2 regions of the Mesorhizobium sp. M0016 genome follow, and region 2 is predicted to be linked to the other one. Evidence: riboswitches for the same ligand, from Rfam matches in the RefSeq annotation. Region 2 holds a riboswitch; the other holds the start of a gene.
What was found. A riboswitch is a leader RNA that binds a small molecule or an ion and turns the genes downstream of it on or off. The one in region 2 is predicted to bind S-adenosylmethionine.

Region 1 (4,407 bases), on a different contig from region 2:
TGTTCCCGTTGAAGCGCGGCTCAAACGCTTCGCTCGACGAGGTCAAACTGACCGAAGGCTTTTGGGGCAGGAAACGTTTGGCCGCACGCGAACTGCTGTTTATCGGCCATTTTCATGCCTGCCTTGGCGCCGCGAAATCGTATCTCTTTCGCGGCTGACGCCGGCGGACGGGACTCAATAGATATCGAAATCGAAATACTTGGCCTGGATCTTCTTGTAAGTGCCGTCGGCGACGATGGCGTCTATCGCCGCGTTGAGCTTGTCGCGAAGTGCCGTGTCCTCCAGGCGGACAGCGATGCCGGCTTGCGTCTCGGTGCCCTTGACGTCGCCGACAAGCTTGCAGCAGCCTTCGCTCGCCTTCTTCAGCCAGTCCATCAGCACGAACTTGTCGGAGATGACGGCGTCGAGACGGCCGTTCTGCAAGTCGGTGATCGCCTCTTCCTGGGTGGGGTAGAGTTTCGCCTCGGCGCCGGCCTTGCCATAGGCGTCCTGCGCATAGTCGGCCTGGGTGGTCGAGGCCTGCGCGCCCACCGTCTTGCCGGCAAGGGCTGCCGGTTCGGTGGAAGTGAGGTCGCTGTCCTTGGGCGCCACCAGCGCCAGCGGCGTCGTGTAGTATTTGTTGGTGAAGGCGACCTGTTTCTTGCGCTCCTCGGTGATGCTCATCGAGGCGATGATGGCGTCGAACTTTTTCGCCTGCAGCGCCGGGATGATGCCGTCCCAGTCCTGGGTGACGATCTCGCACTCGACCTTCATCTGCGCACACAGCGCATTGGCAATGTCGATGTCGAAGCCCTCGATCTTGCCGTCCGCGGTGATGGTGTTGAAGGGCGGATAAGCGCCCTCGGTGCCGATCTTCAATTTCTCCTGCGCCTCAGCCAGCGAGCCGGCCGATATCACCAGCATGGCAGCGCCCGCTGCCGATATGATCCATCTTGAAATCTGCATTTTGGTTCCCCTTGCGCGCCGTTCTCTTGCCGGCCACCGAAAGGCAGCCAAGCATGGTGAGGCAGCGCAGGCAAGTATTTTGCCTGACGGTGATCGAAGGTTCAGCCGGCGGGGCGGAAATGCTTGGAGAGCTTGAGGCCTTGCGCCTGGTAATTCGAGCCGAGATCGGTGCCGTAAAGCGCCTGCGGCCGCTTCAGCATGTGTTCGTAGACCAGCCGGCCGACGATCTGGCCGTGGTCGAGGATGAACGGCACTTCGTGGCTGCGCACTTCGAGCACCGCCCGGCTGCCGGTGCCGCCTGAGGCCGAATGGCCGAAGCCCGGATCGAAGAAGCCGGCATAGTGAACACGGAATTCGCCAACCAGCGGATCGAAGGGCGTCATCTCGGCGGCGTAGAGCGGCGGCACGTGCACGGCTTCGCGGCTGACCAGGATGTAGAACTCGTCCGGGTCGAGCACCAGTTCGCCGGCGCCGCTCTTATAGAGCGGCTCCCAGAAATCGACGGCATCCTGGGCGGCGCGCTTGTCGACATCGACCAAGCCGGTGTGATGCTTGCCGCGATAGCCGACCAGGCCGTTCTGGTCGCCGTCAAGATCGATCGACAGCGCAATGCCGCCGCCGGAAATGTTGGGCGGCTCGGTCGCCACCAGCATCTCGGCGCGGTGCAATTCGTTCAGTTCTGCCTCCGACAACAGCGCGTTGCCGGTGCGAAAGCGGATCTGCGACAGCCTCGATCCGGCGCGTACGACGATCGGGAAGGTGCGTGGACTGACTTCGAGATAAAGCGGCCCGTGATAGCCGGGGGCGATCTTGTCGAACTCATGGCCGCGATCGGTCATCACCCGGGTGAAGATGTCGAGCCGGCCGGTCGAGCTCTTCGGGTTGGCCGAGGCCGACACGTTTGCGGGCAGCGCCAGGCGTTCGAGCAGCGGCACGATGTAGACGCAGCCGGTTTCCAGCACCGCGCCCTCGGCGAGACTGAACTCATGCAATTTCAGCCGGTGAAGCTTGTCGGCCACCAGATGATCGGGACCCGGCAGGAAGGAGGCGCGCACGCGAAAAGCCTTGTCGCCGAGCCTCAGATCGAGGCTCGCCGGCTGCACCTGGTCGACATCGAGCGCGCGCGGCGACTTCAGCGCGCCGGACTGAAACAGCGCGGAAATGTCCTGATCGGGAAGAATGCCTGTCTGCCGCAAAAGGCTGGCTCCGCTCCAAGGTCGGTCTCTTTGTGGCAGGTTCTTGCCGCAAAACCGCTGGATATTATTGCGGAACCTGCCTGGTACAAACCTCTTAATGAAGCCGGCAATTGACGCAAGCGCAGGTGAGGTCTAAAGGGTCGTTATCCCGTGGTGATTTGGCCGGTCGGCTTGCAGCCACGTTAAACAAGTCGCTAAAGGACCGTCGGGCCGCAAGGCCATATGGACCGGTTGCGACTTTCGCGGCCGGTTTTTTTGTGTCTGGAACAAAAGCGATGAGCACCAAGAAGCGTAACTGGAAACCTCAGACCGCACTCGTGCACGGGGGAACGCTGCGTTCCCAGTTCGGCGAGACGTCCGAAGCGATGTACCTCACCCAAGGCTATGTCTACGAGACGGCGCAGGCTGCCGAGGCCCGTTTCAAGGGCGAGGAGCCGGGCTTCATCTATTCGCGCTATGCCAACCCTACCGTCGACATGTTCGAAAAGCGCATGTGCGCGCTGGAGGGTGCCGAAGATGCGCGCGCCACGGCGTCCGGCATGGCGGCGGTGACGGCAGCGCTCCTGTGCAGCGCCAAGGCCGGCGACCATATCGTTGCGGCGCGCGCGCTGTTCGGCTCCTGCCGCTGGGTGGTGGAGACGCTGGCGCCGAAATACGGCATCGAGGCAACGCTGGTCGACGGCACCGACATCGCCAACTGGGAAAAGGCGGTGCGGCCGAACACGAAACTGTTCTTCCTGGAAAGCCCGACCAATCCGACGCTGGAAGTGGTCGACATCGCAGCGGTGGCGGCGCTCGCCACCTCGATCGGCGCCAGGCTGATCGTCGACAATGTCTTTGCCACGCCCTTGCAGCAGAAGCCCTTGCAGCTCGGCGCCCATATCGTCGTCTACTCCGCGACCAAGCACATTGACGGCCAGGGACGCTGTCTCGGCGGCATCATCCTGTCCGACAAGAAATGGATCGACGAGAATTTGCACGACTATTTCCGCCACACCGGCCCGAGCCTGTCGCCGTTCAACGCCTGGACGCTGCTCAAGGGCCTGGAGACGCTGCCGGTTCGGGTGCGCCAGCAGACGGAAAGCGCGGCCAAGATCGCGGATTTCCTGGCAGGACGGCCGGAAATCGCCCGCGTCATCTATCCCGGCCGCGCCGACCACCCGCAGGCCGACATCGTCAAGAAGCAGATGACGGGCGGATCGACGCTGATCTGCCTCGACGTCAAGGGCGGCAAGCAGGCGGCCTTCGCCTTGCAGAACGCGCTCGACATCGTGCTGATCTCCAACAATCTCGGCGACGCCAAGAGCCTGATCACCCATCCGGCGACCACCACGCACAAGAACCTCAGCGACGAAGCTCGCGCCGAGCTTGGCATCGGGCCGGGAACGCTCAGGCTGTCGGTCGGTCTTGAGGATACGGACGATCTGCTGGAGGACGTTGCGCAGGCACTGAAGGCAGCCGGGTAGGCCGCGAGGCGTCACGCTCCCGACGAAGCCTCTTCCAGCTCGGCCGTCTTGGTGCCGATGGTCATGATGTTGCCGCGCCAGTCGACGGCGCCGCTCAGCCAGCCGCGCGCCCAGATGGCGGGAAGCATCATGTCGCGCACCATCATCGCCGGGACCATGCGCAGCGACAGGTGCCAGCCCTTGGCCGCGGCCAGCGCGCATTCGGGAATGTAGGCCGCCGTCAGCACGGCCAACACCGTGGCCGGCAGGCTGATGCCGGCACTTGCGGCCGCCACCAGCGCCAACGCCAACGGCACGGCGACGCCGGTCAGGATCTCGGGTGCGAAAAACAGCGGGAAGGTGACGCGGCGCAACCGCGCCCAGCGCGCCTGGCGCGACCAGATGTCGGCAAGTCGGCGCTGCCCCAGTGGTTGCTCGAAAGGCGAGGCAACGAGATTGACGCGCAGGCCCAGTCCATTGACCAGCTTGGTTGCAGCCGCATCCTCGGCGATCTCGGCGGCCAGCGCGCGGATACCGCCATTGGTATCGAGCATCGGCTTGTTCCACAGCATGCTCTTGCCCTGGGCAAAGCCGAGGCCAAGCGCCTCGCCGGCATATTGCCAGCGCGCCTGCAGCGTGTTGAGGAACGCGCATTCGACCTCGGCCCAGAAGCCATCCGGCCGCGAGCCGATCGGCGTCGAGCAGATAAGCCCGGTATTGATCCGCCAGGCCGCCATCAGGTGCTGGACGTAATCCCTAGGCATCAGCACGTTGGAATCCGCGAGAATAACCCAATGATAGTGCGCCGCTTCCCAGCCCTT
Region 2 (4,407 bases):
AGCGCGGTGGCTTTCTCGACCGAAGCGCCGAGTTCCTCGACCAGATTGACGAAGTCGCGGATGGTGCAGAAATGGATGTTGGGCGTGTCGTACCAGGAATAGGGCAGGTCCGCGGTCACCGGCATCCGGCCATTGACGAACAGCGACAGCCGCACCCGCCAGTGGCCGAAATTGGGGAAGGAGACGATGGCGCGGTTGCCGATTCGCAGCAGCTCGTCGAGCACCAGCTTCGGGTTGCGGGTCGCCTGCAGCGTCTGAGACAGGACGACGAAGTCAAAACCCTTGTCTGGATAGAATTCGAGGTCGGTATCGGCATCGCCCTGGATGACCGAGAGACCGCGCGCCACGCATTCATTGACGCCGCGCTGTGACAGCTCCAGCCCGCGGCCGTCGACCTGCTTGGTCTCCTGCAGGAGTTCGAGCAGCAGGCCGTCGCCGGAGCCGACATCGAGCACCCGCGACTGCGGCGGTATCAGGTTGGCCACGACTTCGAGGTCGACGCGCTGGCTGCCATTGACGCTCATGAGGCGAGCCCCCTTGCGCGGGCCGCCGAGCCGATGAAGCCCTTGATGGCGGCAAACAGTTCGGGTTCATCGAGCAGGAAGGCATCATGGCCGCGGTCGGTGTCGATCTCGACGAAGGAGACGGAGGCGCCGGCGGCGTTGAGCGCATGCACGATCGAGCGGCTCTCCTCGGTCGGGAACAGCCAGTCCGAGGTGAAGGACACCAGGCAGAAGCGGGTCTTGGTCCCGGCAAAGGCATCTGCCAACCGGCCGCCATGGTCGGCGGCGAGGTCGAAATAATCCATCGAACGGGTCATGTAGAGGTAGGAGTTGGCGTCGAAGCGGTCGACGAATGTCATGCCCTGGTGGCGCAGATAGCTTTCGATCTGGAAATCTGCGTCGAAACCGAAGGTCAGCGCTTCGCGGTCCTGCAGATTGCGGCCGAATTTCCGATGCAGGGCGGCTTCCGACAGATAGGTGATGTGGGCGGCCATGCGCGCCACGGCGAGCCCCTTTTCCGGGCGCTTGCCGTGCTCGAAATATTTGCCGCCATGCCAGTCCGGATCGGCCATGACGGCCTGCCGGCCGACCTCGTGGAAGGCGATGTTCTGCGAGGAATGGCGTGCGCCTGTGGCGATCGGCAGGGCCGAGAAGACGCGCTCGGAATAGCACGATGCCCATTCCAGCACCTGCATGCCGCCCATCGAGCCGCCGAGCACGCAAAACAGCTTTTCGATGCCGAAATGGTCGACCAGCATCAGTTGCGCCCGCACCATGTCGCGGATGGTGATGATTGGCAGGTCGAGGCCGTAGGGCTTGCCGGTGGCGGGATTGGTCGAGGCCGGACCCGTGGAGCCGAGGCAGCCGCCGATGACGTTGGAGCAAATGACGAAGAAGCGGTTGGTGTCGATGATCTTGCCGGGACCGATCAGCACTTCCCACCAGCCGGGCTTGCCGGTCACCGGATTGGTGCTGGCGACATGCTGGTCGCCGGTCAGCGCGTGGCAGACCAGGATGGCGTTGGTGCGGGCATCGTTGAGGGCGCCATATGTCTGGTAGGCGATCTGGAACGGCGACAAAAGCGTGCCGGCGTCGAGCTTCAGCGGCTTGTCAGGGCCAAAACGCAACACAGGGCTCGACGGGTTGTCGGCCTCGTTGTTGGTTTTTGTAGCGCGGAGCGCGGCCATGTGACTCTCCTTGCCCGCCGTCAGGCAATAAAAAACCGGCAGTGCGATCGCAAAGCCGGTTACGTCACGCAAACGGCCCTTTAGCGAGTTGTTTAACGTGGCTGCAAGCCGACCGGCCAAATCACCACGGAACTGTTGCGTTCTTCTAGAACTCGTGCGGCCCGGCGTCAACGGCCAGCTATTGCCCGCCTCTCGACATTCGCGGCTACGGCTTGTATTTCCGCTGCGGCCTCCGGACGGAGGCATTCTCGATGGATTTGCGACATGGACAAGACAGCGGACAAGGCACGGCCGACGCCCCGCGCGGGCATTATGGACATCGACGCCTATGTGCCGGGCAAGAGCACGGCACCGGCCGGCGTCGCCAAGGTCCATAAATTGTCGTCGAACGAGAACCCGCTCGGCCCGTCGCCGAAGGCGATCGAGGCCGCGCGCGAAGTGGCTGGCAAGCTCGATGTCTATCCCGACGGCACCGCCCGCCGGCTGCGCGAGGCGATCGCCGAGGTGCATGGCCTCAACCCGGCAAACATCATCTGCTCCAACGGTTCCGACGAGATTTTGGGCCTGCTGGCGCAGACCTATCTGGCGCCAGGCGATGAGGCGATTTTTACCGAACATGCCTTCATGGTCTACAAGATCTACATTCAGTCGGCGGGGGCCAAGCCGGTTGCTGTGAAGGAAACCGAGGAGCGCGCCGACGTCGACGCGATCCTGGCCGCGGTGACGCCGCGGACCAAAATCATCTTCCTCGCCAATCCCAACAATCCGACCGGCACCTATCTGCCGTTCCAGGAGGTCCGCCGCCTGCATTCCACGCTCCCGGGCAACGTGCTTCTGGTGCTCGACGCGGCCTATGCCGAATATGTCAGGCGCAATGACTACGAGGCCGGCATCGAGCTGGCGGGCAGCGCACAGAATGTGGTCATGACCCGCACCTTCTCCAAGCTCGGCCTTGGCGGCGCGCGCATCGGCTGGATGTATGGCCCACTGCACATCGTCGATGCCATCAACCGTATCCGCGGCCCTTTCAACGTTAACGCAACAGCGATCGAGGCCGGCATTGCCGCCATCCGCGACCGCGCCCATGTCGAGCGCAGTTCGTTGCACAACGAGACCTGGCTTACCTGGCTGAATGAAGAGCTGACGAAGCTTGGGCTCAGGGTGACGCCCAGCGTCGGCAATTTCGTCCTCATCCACTTTCCCGACGACAAGAAGCATTCGGCTGAGGCGGCGGACGACTACCTCACCCAGCGCGGCTATATATTGCGGCGCGTTACCGGCTATGGCTTTCCCAATGCGCTGCGCATGAGCGTCGGCACCGAAGAAGCCAATCGCGGCGTTATCGACGCCCTCACGACGTTCCTGAAAAGCTGAAACAATGACATCACCGATGTTTGAAAAGATCGCGCTGGTCGGCATCGGCCTGATCGGCTCGTCGCTGGCCCGCGTTATCCGCCGCGAGGGCCTGGCCCGCCATGTCGCCATCGCGACGCGCAGCCCGGCCACGCTGGCGCGGGCGAAGGAGCTCGGTCTTGGCGAGAGCTACACCACCGGCGCCAGGGAAGCGGTCCGCGACGCCGACCTGATCATCGTCTCGGTGCCTGTGGGATCGTCGGGCGAGGTGGCGCAAGAGATCGCGCCGGGGCTGAAAAAGGGCGCCATCCTCACCGATGTCGGTTCGACCAAGGCCTCCGTCATTGCGCAAATGCAGCCCTATGTACCGGACGGCGTGCACTTTATTCCGGGGCACCCGCTGGCAGGTACGGAGAAATCGGGCCCGGATGCGGGTTTCGCCGACCTGTTCGAAAACCGCTGGTGCATCTTCACGCCGCTGCCGGGAACCGATCCGGCCGCGCTGGAAAAGCTGTCGGAATTCTGGCGGCGCTGCGGCTCCAACATCGACTCGATGGACCCGCAGCATCATGACATGACGCTGGCCATCGTTTCGCATCTTCCGCACATCATTGCCTACAACATCGTCGGCACGGCCGACGATCTGGAATCGGTGACCAAGTCGGAAGTGATCAAATATTCGGCTTCCGGTTTCCGCGACTTCACCCGTCTGGCCGCCTCCGACCCGACCATGTGGCGCGACGTGTGCCTGCACAACAAGGATGCCATCCTGGAAATGCTGGCGCGCTTTTCGGAGGACCTCGCCTCGCTGCAGCGGGCGATCCGCTGGGGCGACGGCGACAAGCTGTTCGACCTGTTCACCCGCACCCGGGCCGTTCGCCGTTCGATCATCGAGGCCGGCCAGGATATCGACGTGCCGGATTTCGGCCGGCAGGCGGTCGAGCACCCGGTGAAAAGTTAAATCTGTTTCAGACGGGCCAGGTCGCCGCGACCATGGCCATTGTCTCGGCCCGGTCCGGCGCGCCCAGCCGGCCGCCGAAGCGCTGGCATTTGAGCGCGGCCGCCGCGCTGGCAAAGCGCAACGCGTGCTCGACCGACATGGCCTCAGCAAGTCCAACGGCAAAGGCGCCGTGGAAAACGTCGCCGGCGGCCAGCGTGTCGACCGCCTTGACCTTCGGCGCCGCGATGTGGCGCACGCATCCGGCGGACCGGTCATGCCACCAGCTTCCCGAGGCGCCGCCGGTCACCGCCACGAAGGCGTCTGTGCGGCTGGCGAGGTCGGCGCAGGCGGTTTCGGGATCCAGCGCGTGGCCGCAGACAATGCGTGCAGCCGTCTCCGAAGCGACGATGTGCGACGCCAGCGG

Region 1: another riboswitch for S-adenosylmethionine. It lies ahead of NKJ88_RS10400 (O-succinylhomoserine sulfhydrylase); the one in region 2 lies ahead of metX (homoserine O-acetyltransferase MetX).

The regions. Positions count from the first base shown of each region.
Region 1 is NZ_JAMYVM010000005.1:256,024-260,430, reverse strand. Features, by position in the region: gene NKJ88_RS10415 (hypothetical protein) at 1-158, shown strand, start outside; gene NKJ88_RS10410 (ABC transporter substrate-binding protein) at 175-945, opposite strand; gene NKJ88_RS10405 (2'-deoxycytidine 5'-triphosphate deaminase) at 1,047-2,141, opposite strand; SAM riboswitch at 2,282-2,359, shown strand; gene NKJ88_RS10400 (O-succinylhomoserine sulfhydrylase) at 2,417-3,607, shown strand; gene NKJ88_RS10395 (glycosyltransferase) at 3,619-4,407, opposite strand, start outside.
Region 2 is NZ_JAMYVM010000004.1:354,383-358,789, reverse strand. Features, by position in the region: gene metW (methionine biosynthesis protein MetW) at 1-524, opposite strand, end outside; gene metX (homoserine O-acetyltransferase MetX) at 521-1,690, opposite strand; SAM riboswitch at 1,751-1,828, opposite strand; gene hisC (histidinol-phosphate transaminase) at 1,955-3,064, shown strand; gene NKJ88_RS09030 (prephenate/arogenate dehydrogenase family protein) at 3,069-4,004, shown strand; gene NKJ88_RS09025 (sugar kinase) at 4,012-4,407, opposite strand, start outside.